3 regions of the Paenibacillus sp. FSL M8-0228 genome follow, and region 2 is predicted to be linked to each of the others. Evidence: a T-box and tRNA genes for the amino acid it is inferred to sense, from the RefSeq annotation. Region 2 holds a T-box; the other regions hold tRNA genes.
The links. The T-box of region 2 lies ahead of argS (arginine--tRNA ligase). A T-box ahead of a tRNA ligase gene usually reads a tRNA of that ligase, here a tRNA-Arg.

Region 1 (5,128 bases), 2.8 Mb from region 2:
GTATGAGTAACGAAAAGATCTGTGAGAATCAGATCCGCCGAAAGCCTAAGGGTTCCTGAGGAAGGTTCGTCCGCTCAGGGTAAGTCGGGACCTAAGGCGAGGCCGATAGGCGTAGTCGAAGGACAACAGGTCGAAATTCCTGTACCACCGTAATCCGTTATGAGCGATGGGGTGACGCAGTAGGGTAGTGACGCGGACGGATGGATGTCCGTCTAAGCAGTGAGGCTGGTGTGTAGGCAAATCCGCACATCGTTAAGGCTGGGCTGTGATGGGGAGCGAAAATTGTAGTAGCGAAGGTCATGATCTCAGACTGCCAAGAAAAGCCTCTAGCCAGGAGAAGGTGCCCGTACCGCAAACCGACACAGGTAGGCGAGAAGAGAATTCTAAGGCGCGCGGAAGAACTCTCGTTAAGGAACTCGGCAAAATGACCCCGTAACTTCGGGAGAAGGGGTGCCTCGGTAGGGTGAATAGCCCGAGGGGGCCGCAGTGAAAAGGCCCAAGCGACTGTTTAGCAAAAACACAGGTCTGTGCGAAGCCGCAAGGCGAAGTATACGGGCTGACGCCTGCCCGGTGCTGGAAGGTTAAGGGGAGTGGTAAGCTCGCAAGAGCGAAGCTATGAACCGAAGCCCCAGTAAACGGCGGCCGTAACTATAACGGTCCTAAGGTAGCGAAATTCCTTGTCAGGTAAATTCTGACCCGCACGAATGGCGTAACGACTTGGGCGCTGTCTCAACGAGAGATCCGGTGAAATTTTAATACCTGTGAAGATGCAGGTTACCCGCGACAAGACGGAAAGACCCCATGGAGCTTTACTGCAGCTTGATATTGAATTTGGGTACGATCTGTACAGGATAGGTGGGAGCCGTCGAACTTTGAGCGCCAGCTTGAAGGGAGGCATCCTTGGGATACCACCCTGATCGTATCTAGGTTCTAACTTGGTACCGTGAACCGGTGCGAGGACAGTGTCAGGTGGGCAGTTTGACTGGGGCGGTCGCCTCCTAAAGAGTAACGGAGGCGCCCCAAGGTTCCCTCAGAATGGTTGGAAATCATTCGAAGAGTGCAAAGGCAGAAGGGAGCTTGACTGCGAGACCTACAAGTCGAGCAGGGACGAAAGTCGGGCTTAGTGATCCGGTGGTACCGCATGGAAGGGCCATCGCTCAACGGATAAAAGCTACCCTGGGGATAACAGGCTTATCTCCCCCAAGAGTCCACATCGACGGGGAGGTTTGGCACCTCGATGTCGGCTCATCGCATCCTGGGGCTGAAGTAGGTCCCAAGGGTTGGGCTGTTCGCCCATTAAAGCGGTACGCGAGCTGGGTTCAGAACGTCGTGAGACAGTTCGGTCCCTATCTGTCGTGGGCGTAGGAAATTTGAGAGGAGCTGTCCTTAGTACGAGAGGACCGGGATGGACGTACCGCTGGTGTACCAGTTGTTCCGCCAGGAGCACCGCTGGGTAGCTATGTACGGAAGGGATAAGCGCTGAAAGCATCTAAGCGTGAAGCCCCCCTCAAGATGAGATTTCCCAGTATGTAAGACCCCTTGAAGACGACGAGGTAGATAGGTTGGGGGTGGAAGTGCAGTAATGCATGGAGCTGACCAATACTAATCGGTCGAGGGCTTATCCTAAGATAAAACGCAAAAGAGTTTCGGATCCAGTTTTCAGGGTGTAACCTTGAACGTATGTACAAGTGACATACAACAAGCGCATGGCTATTCATTCACACGATAAGTGGTGAAGCGAATAACCGTACGGAAGAATTTGCACAGCAAATTCATGTTTGGTGGCGATAGCGGAGGGGTTCCACACGTACCCATCCCGAACACGACCGTTAAGCCCTCCAGCGCCGATGGTACTTGGACCGCAGGGTCCTGGGAGAGTAGGACGTCGCCAAGCAGAGCTTTATGCTTAATATTCCCTGATAGCTCAGTTGGTAGAGCACTCGACTGTTAATCGAGTTGTCACAGGTTCGAGTCCTGTTCGGGGAGCCATTTGCTCTCATAGCTCAGCAGGTAGAGTGCATCCATGGTAAGGATGAGGTCACCGGTTCGAACCCGGTTGAGAGCTTGTTATAGGATGGCCCGTTGGTCAAGGGGTTAAGACACCTCCCTTTCACGGAGGTAACAGGGGTTCGAATCCCCTACGGGTCATAGGGTAGTATGGAGGCTTAGCTCAGCTGGGAGAGCATCTGCCTTACAAGCAGAGGGTCGGGGGTTCGATCCCCTCAGCCTCCACCATTTTTCATCCTCTTACCTGGATGAATTCTTGGGGAATTGTGAATCATATGCATATTGGGGATTAGCCAAGCGGTAAGGCAACGGACTTTGACTCCGTCATGCATAGGTTCAAATCCTATATCCCCAGCCATTAAGAGCCATTAGCTCAGTTGGTAGAGCACCTGACTTTTAATCAGGGTGTCGAAGGTTCGAGTCCTTCATGGCTCACCATTGTATTACATGCGCGTGTGGCGGAATTGGCAGACGCACTAGACTTAGGATCTAGCGTCTTTGACGTGGGGGTTCAAGTCCCTCCACGCGCATATTGTTTTTGCGGACGTGGCTCAGCGGTAGAGCATCGCCTTGCCAAGGCGAGGGTCGCGGGTTCGATTCCCGTCGTCCGCTCCATATTTGCGCCCTTAGCTCAGCTGGATAGAGCGTTTGACTACGAATCAAAAGGCCGGGAGTTCGAATCTCTCAGGGCGCGCCATATTTAAAAAAGTATAATATCGGGATGTAGCTCAGCTTGGTAGAGCACCTGGTTTGGGACCAGGGGGTCGCATGTTCAAATCGTGTCATCCCGATACTAATTTGCGGGTGTAGTTCAATGGTAGAACTTCAGCCTTCCAAGCTGATAGCGTGGGTTCGATTCCCATCACCCGCTTACCGATTACCTAGAAGCCGAAAGGCTTCTTTTTATTTTGTCCACATTACATTTACTTCTATGTATATAGGCCAATGCAAATATGTCTCCTGTCATGCACAGTTGGGGATGACTTGTGTATATTGTACATAGGCTCTTGTTACTTTTGACACCTAGATCTCGAATTTCCTCCTCTAACGTACCCCTTTCTCCTGCAGTAAGGCTAATTTCGTGATCAAATCCTTTAAATATAGGAATCCTATAGCTATTATGGTGCGAATTTATGGTGATAACTCAACAGTTGCTCTTGGGTTGTGCACATTTCCCTTTATTTATGTGGGTAAAAATCGGAGTGTTAATGAGGAAATACCTTAGAAACACTGAGAAAATGGCTAATTTGTGTATATCTTTGTGGATAGAAGGCTAATGGAGTTGACTTTGTCAACAAATAATAAACATATACACACTACGTTGCATGAATTTGTACCTTTAAAAACACACTCTTTATAAGAGACTGTGCATAATGTTTCACGTATCACTAGTGTATACATTAATTTCTATTTATTAACTTCATATTTATTCATAAGAATCCAATATTTTCTCGAAAGAAGTAATTCAAAAAGATGATTTTTTACTGTAAATTTTGCAGCTTTTCATGCGGTTTTATTGTATGATGTTAAGAAAGTGTCAAATTTCGTGTGTATACGTACCTTTTCTACAACTGTATATGGTGTGGAACAGATCAGATGGGGGGAAAAGCATGACTGAGCTTACGTTAACCGCTAACAAAAACCAATCCAACAATCTGCTGCGGCGGGACGTTCGTTTTCTAGGGAATATTCTTGGTGAGGTATTGGTTCATCAGGGTGGCAACGAACTTTTGGATATCGTGGAGAAAATACGTGAGACAAGTAAATCGTTACGTGCCGGGTATCAGCCGGAGTTGTATGAGAATTTCAAACAAATGGTCAGCGGACTGGATACGGATATTCGTCACCAGGTTATTCGCGCGTTTGCGATTTATTTTCAGTTGGTGAATATCGCTGAGCAAAACCATCGTATTCGTCGTAAGCGGGATTATGAGCATTCGGCTGGTGAAGATGTTCAACCTGGTTCCATTGAAAGTTCCGTTCAGGAGCTTAAACAAGGGGGCTTCTCCGCTGAGGACGTTAGTAACTTGCTGAATGAGCTCTCTTTGGAGCTGGTCATGACCGCACATCCTACAGAAGCGACACGACGAGTAATACTTGATATCCATAAGCGCATTTCCGAGGACGTCATGCTGCTGGATAATCCGATGCTTACCTTGCGTGAGCGGGAACAGGTACGGGAGAATCTGCTAAACGAAGTAATTACGCTGTGGCAGACAGATGAGCTGCGTGATCGCAAGCCAACTGTATTAGATGAAGTAAGAAATGGAATGTATTATTTTCACGAGACCTTGTTTCATGTACTGCCAGATGTATATCAAGAATTGGAACGATGTTTAGACAAATATTATCCCGAACAAAAATGGCACATACCCACTTATCTGAGATTTGGTTCCTGGATCGGTGGAGACCGGGACGGCAATCCGTCTGTGACATCTCATGTGACTTGGGAAACGTTACGTATGCAGCGCAAGTTGGCTTTGAGAGAATATCAGCACACGTTAAAGGAACTCATGGGTTACTTGAGTTTCAGCACCAGCATTGTGCGAGTTTCCGATGCTCTGCTGGCTTCTATTGAAGAAGACCGTACTCACATTACACTTAAAAAGATGGAAGTATGGCATAACGAAAAAGAGCCTTACCGCATTAAACTGGCATATATGATTGCTAAAGTGAACAACATCCTGGATGAAAGCAAACAGGGTACCAATGAGCGTTACAATTCTGCGGAAGAGCTCATTGCAGACCTAAATGTTATTGACCACAGTCTGCGTCATCATTTTGCCGATTATGTGGCAAACACGTATATTCAAAAGATGATTCGCCAGGTAGAGTTGTTTGGATTCCATACAGCTACGCTGGATGTCCGTCAGCATAGTCAGGAACATGAAAATGCGATGACTGAAATTCTTTCTAAAATGAATATTGTGTCGGATTACAGTAAGCTGTCAGAAGAAGAAAAAATTAATCTGCTGGAAAAGCTGCTGAATGAACCTCGTCCGATTACTTCACCTTATTTAAAATATAGCGATAGCACACAGGAATGTCTTGATGTATATCGTACGATTTATTTGGCTCAGGAGGAATTCGGCAAGCAGTCCATTACAAGCTACTTGATCAG
Region 2 (5,128 bases):
AGAAGGTATATGAGCTTCCCGAGCTGGATGAAATTCGTGCCTACCATACTTCACAGTTGAAACTGTTCTGGCCAGAATATTTGCGGAAGCTGAACCCTGAAATTTATCGTGTAAATCTGAGCGAGAAGGTATGGGAGCTAAAGCAAAAGCTGATCGACAGCTATATGCAGCCCGAAGTTGAAGAAAAAGAATAGTTGGAAGAGGCACCTCATGAATGCATGGGGTGCCTCTTTGTGTTGAAGCATGTAGGAAATAGGAGCTTATTTATAAATTTCTCTCATCACATGTCGTAGCTCAGGGACAATAATGCGTTCCATTGCCAAACGAACGGCTCCGCGTGAGCCAGGCATAGAAAATACAGCTGTCTGGCCCACAGTGCCAGCTACAGCCCGGCTTAAGATAGCTGCTGAACCAATGTCCTCAGCAAAGCTTAAATAACGGAAGATTTCCCCAAAGCCAGGTAGTTCCTTATCCAGTAGAGAAGAGACAGCTTCATATGTAGTATCACGTGGAGAAATACCGGTACCACCTGTCAAAAGAACAGCCTCGATGTCATCCTGTGCCGCTGCTTCGGATACTAACTGCTGAATACCTTCGTAGTCATCCTTGACGATGACATATCGAACAACTGTATATCCATTGGTTTCTAGTAGATCCATGAGCAGTCGTCCCCCAGTATCTGTTTCCACGGTGCGTGTGTCCGAGACAGTCACGACCATGCAATTCACTTGTTGGGGGGATTCCTGACGGTGTTCCTCTACAGAAGACATATTCATTAAAATGTTCACTCCTTGATCGGTGGTTAGACATACACTTTTTACAATAGAGCAATGACTGAGCGTATGCAAGTCAGAAACAGGGGCTAAAAATCTATGTGATTAATATCCTTGCATTTGCACACTGGAATATAGTACACTTCCTTACATAAGTCGGGATTATATTGTTTTGTTTTATTATTGAAAGCGCGCACATCAAATGATTAACCTCAAGGGACAGCGGGTAATAGTACAGCAGGGTCAACAACTGGGAGGTAATGTAATATGAATCATTCATACCAACAATGCGTGGATGCTTGCCTGGAATGTATGAACGCTTGCAATGTATGTTACGTAGCGAGTTTGAAGGAATATGATTTAGCTATGCTGCGTGAATGTATTCGAGTGAGTAGGGAATGTGCAGAAATATGCGGATTTGCTGCCCAAATGCTGCAGCGTGGAACGGATTTTGCCGAGCAAATCTGTGAGCTGTGCGCCAAGGCCTGTGAGGTATGTGCTGCTGAATGCAGCAAGCATTCCCATGATCATTGCAATCATTGTGCAGAAGCCTGCCGTCGTTGCGTTCAGGCCTGCCGCCAATTGGTGGCAGTATAATTACATATATGGAACTAGTGCCTGAAGAGGAAATAAAAGGTTGCTTTCTACTGAATAGGTTTGTATAATGATTGGAATTAACGTCATGGAACGGGAGAGTAGCAGCGAAGCCATATCATTACAGCGAGCCGGAAGAGGTGGAAGCCGGTATGAGATCCGATGTGAAGCGCACCCGGGAGACGGTTGATCCAACGAGCAGAACTTCTAGTAGATCAGCCCGGCAGACACCGTTATTAGTCATTGGAGTGAAATCGCGATTTGTGTAGTTAGCTTTAGCTGCACAACCGATTTACGAAGAGTGGTACCGCGGGATATTGAAGTTCTCGTCTCTTGAATGATTTCAAGAGGCGGGGGCTTTTTTTGTTAGATTCTATAAAAAGAAGGAGAGAGATCATCATGTTAATGAGGATTGCTGCTCAAGCGATATTGGCCCATACGGGCTTGGAGGAGAAAGAAATTTTATCTTTATTTGAGGTGCCTCCGCAGCCTGAATGGGGAGATATGGCGTTTCCGTGTTTTGTGCTGGCTAAAAAGTTTCGAAAGTCTCCGCAGCACATTGCACTGGAATTGGCGGAACTAGTAGGCCATAAAGAAGGTTTAACCGCTTCAGCATCGGGTGCCTATGTAAACATAACCTTGGATCGATCGGTTCATATTCCGCTTATGCTTGCTGAATTGAGCAAGGCTGATTTCCTCAGGCCTAATATCGGGAACGGGCAGCGGGTAGTTATTGATATGTCCTCGCCTAATATTGCCAAACCGTTTGGTATCGGTCATCTTCGCTCTACGGTTATCGGTGCTGCCTTGTATCGCATACTTGGTGAAACAGGTTATGTACCTATTAGTGTGAATCATCTTGGGGATTGGGGAACACAGTTTGGTAAGCAAATTGCGGCCTATAAAAGATGGGGAAATGAGGAGCAGTTACAACATGATCCGATTGGTGAATCGCTAAAGCTATATGTGCGTTTTCATCAGGAGGCCGATCATGATCCGACTTTGGAGGATGAAGGGCGCGAGTGGTTCCGACGTTTGGAACATGGGGATGCTGAGGCTCAACAACTATGGGAGTTTTTTGTTGAAATCAGTCTGGGTGAATTTGATCGTATGTACCAGCGTCTAAACATTACATTTGACCATGTGCTGGGAGAAAGTTTTTACAATGATAAGATGCAGGCAGTTATTGATCAATTAAGAGCAAAAGGATTGTTGGAGGAAAGTGATGGGGCGCTCGTAGTTCGCCTGGAAGACGAGGAACTGCCTCCGTGTCTTATTCTGAAAAAGGATGGAACCACCATTTATCCGACACGTGATCTGGCAACAGCGATTTATCGTCATGAAGTGATGAAGGCTGATCGGTTGCTGTACGTTGTTGGTGGGGAACAGAAGTTGCATTTCCAGCAGGTGTTTGCGGTGCTGAAGCATGCAGGGGAGGCATGGGCGGAGCAATGTGAGCATGTGCCGTTTGGATTAATGCGGTTTGCGGGTAAGAAAATGTCCACAAGACGTGGCAAGGTTGTGAAGCTGGAGGAGGTGCTGGATGAAGCTGTAGCGCGTGCTCAAGGCATCATTACTCAGAAGAACCCTGGTTTACAGGAACAGCAGGCAATAGCGGAGAACGTTGGAATTGGGGCGATTATTTTTGGTGATTTAAAAAACAACCGGCTGAATGAAGTGGACTTTTCGTTGGAGGAGGCGCTGACCTTCGAAGGCGAGACCGGGCCTTATGTACAGTATACTCATGCGCGCATCCGCAGCCTTCTGGAGAAAGCCCATGCTCGCGCCGATGTTGATGTTAATACTAATCCTAGCGACAACGATCTTGTCCAAGATAGCCATTCTCGTGATTTGAATGACGTATCGGATGAAATGTTGGGTGACGCAGGTTGGGCGCTGCTTAAGCAGTTGGGTCGCTATCACGGACAACTGATACGTGCGGTTCGCCAACTGGAGCCTTCGGTAATTGCGAGATTTGCATTGGATACGTCCCAGGCGTTTAACCGTTTTTACGCCAAGGAAAGGATTGTCGATGGTGGACAGTGGCGTATTCAGTTGGCGGAACAAACTGCGGATATTCTGGCATGCGCGTTGCAACTTCTTGGTCTGAAAGCACCGAATCGAATGTAAGCAAAGCGAACAAAGGGCAGCGAGTTTTTGCTGGCGGGATGACTGCTACCATACCTGGCTCTTCCAAAGGAATACTGTAAAAGATTAATCTGTTACAAGCACTTTTGGGTATGTATAAAGATTGTGAGCAGAAAAGAGTTAGACGGGTTACACTAATCGCAGGTATTCCACTGTCTTGCAACCAATTTGTGCATATTTGAAACATTTGATGCTTTTATTGCGTCGGTAAGTGTAGAAGCAAAGTAAACATGGAGGTGTATCTCATGAAAAAGAACAAAAGCGTGACAGCTGCCCTGCTTGTCATCTGCTCATTGGCAGTAGCAACGTCGGCCTCTGCTTTTCGTGATATAAAGGGAGCTGAACAGGAGAAGATCGTAAACTCACTTCAGGACAAAGGAATTATTCAAGGAATAACCAAGGATAAATTTGTACCGGATCAAACGCTCACGTATGCACAAGGAGTACACTTGGTTGTTCGTGCCATGGATCTTCAGGTAATGCCTGATTTTACAACGGGTTCCTTTGCAAACATTCCGGCTTCCGCATGGTATGCTCAGTCCTATCGGATTGCAGCCCAACACCAAATCCCTTTGTCACCAGATATTGATCCAAGCACTCGTATGACAAGAGAACAATTTGCTAATATTCTGTATAAAGCAGTGAGTGCAACGGGTGAATATCCAACTGTCCGTATGTTAATTAATGTAGCGGATGGCAATAAACTAGACCAGGAATCAAACGCAGCAGTTCAATTCCTGCTACTGACCAAAATTGCAAAATTGGACGAACAGAGCAACTTTAACCCGGATCGTAAAGTAACGCGGATGGAGGCAGCAGAAATGGTCTATAACGCATCCGAATTTGTACAAAGTCATAAAACGGTTGAAGCTACTCCTGAAAATCCGGCTGAGCCTGTAGATCCGGTTCAACAAAACAATATTAGTATGAGTATAGAGAAGGCAAATGACCAGCTGAACAAAGTGACAATCACCCGTCTGCAGGCACCTAATCCAGGTTACGGCATTGAAGTGGATCACATCGACTACGTAGATGATACAAATGCAGTAATTTACTACAAGCTGACTAGTCCAAAGCCAGGGGAAATGAATATTCAGGTCATTACGGATACCCACACAAGTACGTTGGTAGACAGCAAGTATCAGGTTACGCTCAAAGCAGTAGATGGAACAGTGCTTCCACCCACAGGAACAGGCACGTCTGTAGCTAAATAAAATTACAAGCCATATGTCCTATATAAAAATAAAACCAGCAAGTCTCCAATGTGTAGGGGAGACTTGCTGGTTTTTTTGATGCCAAATGTTCATCGTTAGCCCTAAAGAATAGGGCTATTCAAGCTTTAAATGCTGACTTTGCCAGTAAGTAAGTCATTTTGCGCAGGAGGTGTAGCAGAGGATGAATCTGATTCTGTTGCAACTGTTCCCGACTGGAGCTGATACATTTGGAAGTAACGACCGCCTTGAGCCATAAGTTCGTCATGGCTACCCCGTTCAACAATTTCACCCCGATGCAGCACCAAAATTTGGTCCGCACTGCGAATGGTGGACAAACGGTGAGCAATGATAAAGGTTGTACGTCCCTTCTTGAGTACCTCAAGAGCGGATTGGATGAGC
Region 3 (5,128 bases), 2.1 Mb from region 2:
TTCTTCCACCGTACGATGAAGGCGATGAATCTCATCAATGAACAAAACATCACCCTCTTGAAGATTGGTCAGCAATGCTGCCAAATCTCCCGGTCTTTCAATTGCAGGACCTGAAGTCGTACGCAGATTAACCCCCAACTCATTGGCAATAATGTTAGCAAGAGTTGTTTTACCCAACCCAGGCGGTCCGTACAACAGTACATGGTCCAACGCTTCTTTACGCATTTTGGCCGCTTCAATATATACTTTCAGATTTTCCTTAACCTGATTTTGCCCGATATATTCATTTAGATAACGGGGGCGAAGGCTTAGCTCCGCCGTCTGGTCTTCCATCATCAAATTGGCGGAAATAATCCGGTCATCCATATTCCATCGCTCCTCTTTTCACCAGACACTTGTTAACGGACATCCGCGTCCTATCCGGCAAACAACAGTTGCAAAGCCCGCTTCATCAAAATATCGGCAGATTCATCAGGTTTTGCATCTTTCTTCATTCTGCTCCATACCTTATCCAACTCAGTATCAGTATAACCGAGGGCCTTGAGCGCCTCACGGGCCTCGCCCCAATATGAACCTTCGCCTTCTTCTACGACAGGCTCAGCAAACAATCCGGTTGCCATCCCTAACGAGCCAATACCGTCCAGCTTGTCTTTCAAATCCAGAATCATACGTTGTGCCGTCTTTTTACCGATCCCCGGTAACTTGGTGAGAAATGTGATATTCTCCTGATAAATCGCCGTTACCACATGAGCAGGCGTACCGCCTCCTAAAATACCAAGCGCAACACGCGGTCCAATACCAGATACATCAATCAGTTTACGGAATAGCTGCTGCTCCTCACGGGTCGCAAAACCGAACAGTAAAATAGCATCTTCCCTTACATGATGGTGAATATAAATAACCACTGAACCTTCAGTTTTGGCGAACGCGTAAGGATTCGGACAAAATACCCGGTACCCTACACCCTGTACATCTAAAACGACATATTCATTTTCCAAATGGGCCACAGAACCACGCAAGAAATCTATCATTTTCGCAATACCTCATTTAATTTTGAATTTAGTCCATAGGAGTGCGCATGACAAATAGCCACCGCCAAAGCATCCGCTACATCGTCCGGTTTCGGCACAGTTTGAAGCTTTAGAAACATTCTAACCATTTCTTGTACCTGTTTCTTCTCAGCCTTACCATACCCTACAATAGCCTGCTTTACCTGCATCGGCGTGTATTCACCTATAGGCAAATTACGTTGTTTTGCAGCCAGCACCAGCACCCCACGTGCCTGACTTACAGACATAGCGGTTGTAACGTTGCGATTAAAAAAGAGCTTTTCCAGTGCTACCGCATCAGGCTTATATTTATCTATTAATTGCAACATGCCTTCATACACATGAAGCAGCCTTTCTTCTTCCGGTGTATGAGCCTCCGTCTGGATGCAGCCATACTGCACAGGCACCACTTTACTGCCAATCTTGTCTACAAACCCGAAGCCCACAATAGCAATACCCGGATCAATTCCTAGAAAACGCAAAAAAATCTCTCCTCTATCGCTCAATCATGGCGTAACTAATCAATAGCCAGCGTTATCCTGAATATACTCACGGTCAAATACCATATAAAGCGAACATATGTGTCGTTCTTTTCATTATAACAAAACTTTGTATCTAATAGAGGAAAAAATTTAAACATGAGTAAAAACATAAAAAGAGACGCTTCAAGCCTTACCTCATGGGCAAAGCCTAACGTCTCGCAGTTGTAATCAATAGTGCTGTTTTAATACCCTCTGTGTTCGCTCCACGGCAAAGTCACTAAAAGTGGAAATTACACTGTTATACTCATTTATATCCTGTACACGGATTCCCTGCTGAAGTTGTTTATACACCCCTTCTGGCAAGGCCGTCTCCATGGAACCCACATCCAATTGAAAAAAAGTGCGGATTACTTTTTCTCTTTTAGGCAGCCCTTCATACAATGTAAGCTGGCCGTCAGTGCTCAAACCCATGTATCCACGCTCTTTGCATGACTCTGACAAGTCTTCCACCCTGCGTTCCAGCCACACCTCTCCTTTGGTATTAAGTCGTCCCTTCCAATCGGGATGTTGCTTCAGTAAGGTCTCTAGCTGCTGTGAACTTAGCGTTCCCAAGGAAAGTGTTTCCGTACCACATACGTAGGTGGTTAACAGACGGGTCTTCCTGCTTATACCGGAAGCACGAATACTTTGTAATAGTTGCATATGTGAGGAGTGATCTTCAGTTGGACCCAGATGTGAAGCCTCCTCCATGCCCTCCTCTGCCATGACGGTAGTAGCGAGTGGCTGTGACAACATAGCCTGCATATAATTCGATAACAGAATACCCAACCCTGCCAGCAAACAAGCCGCGCCCAAAATGCTACAGGCCCACACTGTTCTTCTCCACTGTTTCCAGCGCCGTTTCATCTGTTTTTTCCAACTTAATCGCTTCACAGTAATCCCTTCCGTCCCACTTTTTGTGTTAGTGTGACCTGGCGATTACTGATTTATACAAAAAGATAATTAATATAACAAAAAAGCCGCTGCTTCCAGCGACTTTCCTTTTGAATCGGGATGACACGATTTGAACATGCGACCCCCTGGTCCCAAACCAGGTGCTCTACCAAGCTGAGCTACATCCCGAAATACATGCCGGTGAGAGGACTCGAACCTCCACGGTTTCCCTCACGATTTTGAGTCGCGCGCGTCTGCCAATTCCGCCACACCGGCTTATGAAGTTAATGGCGCGCCCTGAGAGATTCGAACTCCCGGCCTTTTGATTCGTAGTCAAACGCTCTATCCAGCTGAGCTAAGGGCGCAAATATGGAGCGGACGACGGGAATCGAACCCGCGACCCTCGCCTTGGCAAGGCGATGCTCTACCGCTGAGCCACGTCCGCAATATCATTATATCCATGACATATAAGTGCATGAATGGTGAGCCATGAAGGACTCGAACCTTCGACACCCTGATTAAAAGTCAGGTGCTCTACCAACTGAGCTAATGGCTCCCAACAGGGTAACATAACTTTGTGAAAATGGCGGAACTGACGGGATTCGAACCCGCGATCTCCTGCGTGACAGGCAGGCATGTTAGGCCTCTACACCACAGTTCCATAGCAGTTTACATTCAAAAGTTAATTGGTTGCGGGGGCAGGATTTGAACCTGCGACCTTCGGGTTATGAGCCCGACGAGCTACCGAACTGCTCCACCCCGCGATAATATTAGGGACTGCTATTTAAATAAATGGTGGAGGCTGAGGGGCTCGAACCCCCGACCCTCTGCTTGTAAGGCAGATGCTCTCCCAGCTGAGCTAAGCCTCCATACTACTTATGACCCGTAGGGGATTCGAACCCCTGTTACCTCCGTGAAAGGGAGGTGTCTTAACCCCTTGACCAACGGGCCATACAATAAAATAATTATGGCGGAGAGAGAGGGATTCGAACCCTCGAGACGCTTTTGGCGCCTACACGATTTCCAATCGTGCTCCTTCGGCCAACTCGGACACCTCTCCATATGGCTCCCCGAACAGGACTCGAACCTGTGACAACTCGATTAACAGTCGAGTGCTCTACCAACTGAGCTATCAGGGAATAATAATCATAAAGCTCTGCTTGGCGACGTCCTACTCTCCCAGGACCCTGCGGTCCAAGTACCATCGGCGCTGGAGGGCTTAACGGTCGTGTTCGGGATGGGTACGTGTGGAACCCCTCCGCTATCGCCACCAAACATGAATTTGCTACGCAAATTCTTCCGTACGGCTATTCAGTTCATCACTTATCGTGTGAATGAATAGCCATGCGCTTGTTGTATGTCACTTGTACATACCTTCAAGGTTACACCCTGAAAACTGGATCCGAAACTCATTGCGTCTTATCTTAGGATAAGCCCTCGACCGATTAGTATTGGTCAGCTCCATGCATTACTGCACTTCCACCCCCAACCTATCTACCTCGTCGTCTTCAAGGGGTCTTACATACTGGGAAATCTCATCTTGAGGGGGGCTTCACGCTTAGATGCTTTCAGCGCTTATCCCTTCCGTACATAGCTACCCAGCGGTGCTCCTGGCGGAACAACTGGTACACCAGCGGTACGTCCATCCCGGTCCTCTCGTACTAAGGACAGCTCCTCTCAAATTTCCTACGCCCACGACAGATAGGGACCGAACTGTCTCACGACGTTCTGAACCCAGCTCGCGTACCGCTTTAATGGGCGAACAGCCCAACCCTTGGGACCTACTTCAGCCCCAGGATGCGATGAGCCGACATCGAGGTGCCAAACCTCCCCGTCGATGTGGACTCTTGGGGGAGATAAGCCTGTTATCCCCAGGGTAGCTTTTATCCGTTGAGCGATGGCCCTTCCATGCGGTACCACCGGATCACTAAGCCCGACTTTCGTCCCTGCTCGACTTGTAGGTCTCGCAGTCAAGCTCCCTTCTGCCTTTGCACTCTTCGAATGATTTCCAACCATTCTGAGGGAACCTTGGGGCGCCTCCGTTACTCTTTAGGAGGCGACCGCCCCAGTCAAACTGCCCACCTGACACTGTCCTCGCACCGGTTCACGGTACCAAGTTAGAACCTAGATACGATCAGGGTGGTATCCCAAGGATGCCTCCCCTCAAGCTGGCGCTCAAGGCTCAACGGCTCCCACCTATCCTGTACAGATCGTACCCAAATTCAATATCAAGCTGCAGTAAAGCTCCATGGGGTCTTTCCGTCTTGTCGCGGGTAACCTGCATCTTCACAGGTATTAAAATTTCACCGGATCTCTCGTTGAGACAGCGCCCAAGTCGTTACGCCATTCGTGCGGGTCAGAATTTACCTGACAAGGAATTTCGCTACCTTAGGACCGTTATAGTTACGGCCGCCGTTTACTGGGGCTTCGGTTCATAGCTTCGCCCCGAAGGGCTTACCACTCCCCTTAACCTTCCAGCACCGGGCAGGCGTCAGCCCGTATACTTCGCCTTGCGGCTTCGCACAGACCTGTGTTTTTGCTAAACAGTCGCTTGGGCCTTTTCACTGCGGCCCCCTCGGGCTATTCACCCTACCGAGGCACCCCTTCTCCCGAAGTTACGGGGTCATTTTGCCGAGTTCCTTAACGAGAGTTCTTCCGCGCGCC

Region 1: it has a tRNA-Arg gene. The T-box ahead of argS (arginine--tRNA ligase) is inferred to sense a tRNA for this amino acid. The anticodon was not compared.
Region 3: it has a tRNA-Arg gene. The T-box ahead of argS (arginine--tRNA ligase) is inferred to sense a tRNA for this amino acid. The anticodon was not compared.

The regions. Positions count from the first base shown of each region.
Region 1 is NZ_JBBOXA010000001.1:5,043,422-5,048,549, reverse strand. Features, by position in the region: rRNA gene MKY98_RS22750 (23S ribosomal RNA) at 1-1,626, shown strand, start outside; rRNA gene rrf (5S ribosomal RNA) at 1,778-1,894, shown strand; tRNA gene MKY98_RS22740 (tRNA-Asn) at 1,914-1,989, shown strand; tRNA gene MKY98_RS22735 (tRNA-Thr) at 1,993-2,065, shown strand; tRNA gene MKY98_RS22730 (tRNA-Glu) at 2,077-2,148, shown strand; tRNA gene MKY98_RS22725 (tRNA-Val) at 2,160-2,235, shown strand; tRNA gene MKY98_RS22720 (tRNA-Gln) at 2,291-2,365, shown strand; tRNA gene MKY98_RS22715 (tRNA-Lys) at 2,370-2,445, shown strand; tRNA gene MKY98_RS22710 (tRNA-Leu) at 2,457-2,537, shown strand; tRNA gene MKY98_RS22705 (tRNA-Gly) at 2,548-2,622, shown strand; tRNA gene MKY98_RS22700 (tRNA-Arg) at 2,628-2,704, shown strand; tRNA gene MKY98_RS22695 (tRNA-Pro) at 2,725-2,798, shown strand; tRNA gene MKY98_RS22690 (tRNA-Gly) at 2,808-2,878, shown strand; gene ppc (phosphoenolpyruvate carboxylase) at 3,618-5,128, shown strand, end outside.
Region 2 is NZ_JBBOXA010000001.1:2,266,399-2,271,526, forward strand. Features, by position in the region: gene MKY98_RS10660 (nicotinate phosphoribosyltransferase) at 1-194, shown strand, start outside; gene MKY98_RS10665 (MogA/MoaB family molybdenum cofactor biosynthesis protein) at 261-776, opposite strand; gene MKY98_RS10670 (four-helix bundle copper-binding protein) at 1,041-1,370, shown strand; T-box leader at 1,448-1,704, shown strand; gene argS (arginine--tRNA ligase) at 1,767-3,497, shown strand; gene MKY98_RS10680 (S-layer homology domain-containing protein) at 3,761-4,729, shown strand; gene MKY98_RS10685 (ABC transporter ATP-binding protein) at 4,855-5,128, opposite strand, start outside.
Region 3 is NZ_JBBOXA010000001.1:4,389,240-4,394,367, forward strand. Features, by position in the region: gene ruvB (Holliday junction branch migration DNA helicase RuvB) at 1-366, opposite strand, end outside; gene ruvA (Holliday junction branch migration protein RuvA) at 417-1,031, opposite strand; gene ruvC (crossover junction endodeoxyribonuclease RuvC) at 1,028-1,531, opposite strand; gene MKY98_RS19745 (BofC C-terminal domain-containing protein) at 1,760-2,464, opposite strand; tRNA gene MKY98_RS19750 (tRNA-Pro) at 2,580-2,653, opposite strand; tRNA gene MKY98_RS19755 (tRNA-Leu) at 2,661-2,740, opposite strand; tRNA gene MKY98_RS19760 (tRNA-Arg) at 2,753-2,829, opposite strand; tRNA gene MKY98_RS19765 (tRNA-Gly) at 2,835-2,909, opposite strand; tRNA gene MKY98_RS19770 (tRNA-Lys) at 2,945-3,020, opposite strand; tRNA gene MKY98_RS19775 (tRNA-Asp) at 3,049-3,125, opposite strand; tRNA gene MKY98_RS19780 (tRNA-Met) at 3,152-3,228, opposite strand; tRNA gene MKY98_RS19785 (tRNA-Val) at 3,258-3,333, opposite strand; tRNA gene MKY98_RS19790 (tRNA-Glu) at 3,344-3,415, opposite strand; tRNA gene MKY98_RS19795 (tRNA-Ser) at 3,433-3,524, opposite strand; tRNA gene MKY98_RS19800 (tRNA-Asn) at 3,528-3,603, opposite strand; rRNA gene rrf (5S ribosomal RNA) at 3,623-3,739, opposite strand; rRNA gene MKY98_RS19810 (23S ribosomal RNA) at 3,890-5,128, opposite strand, start outside.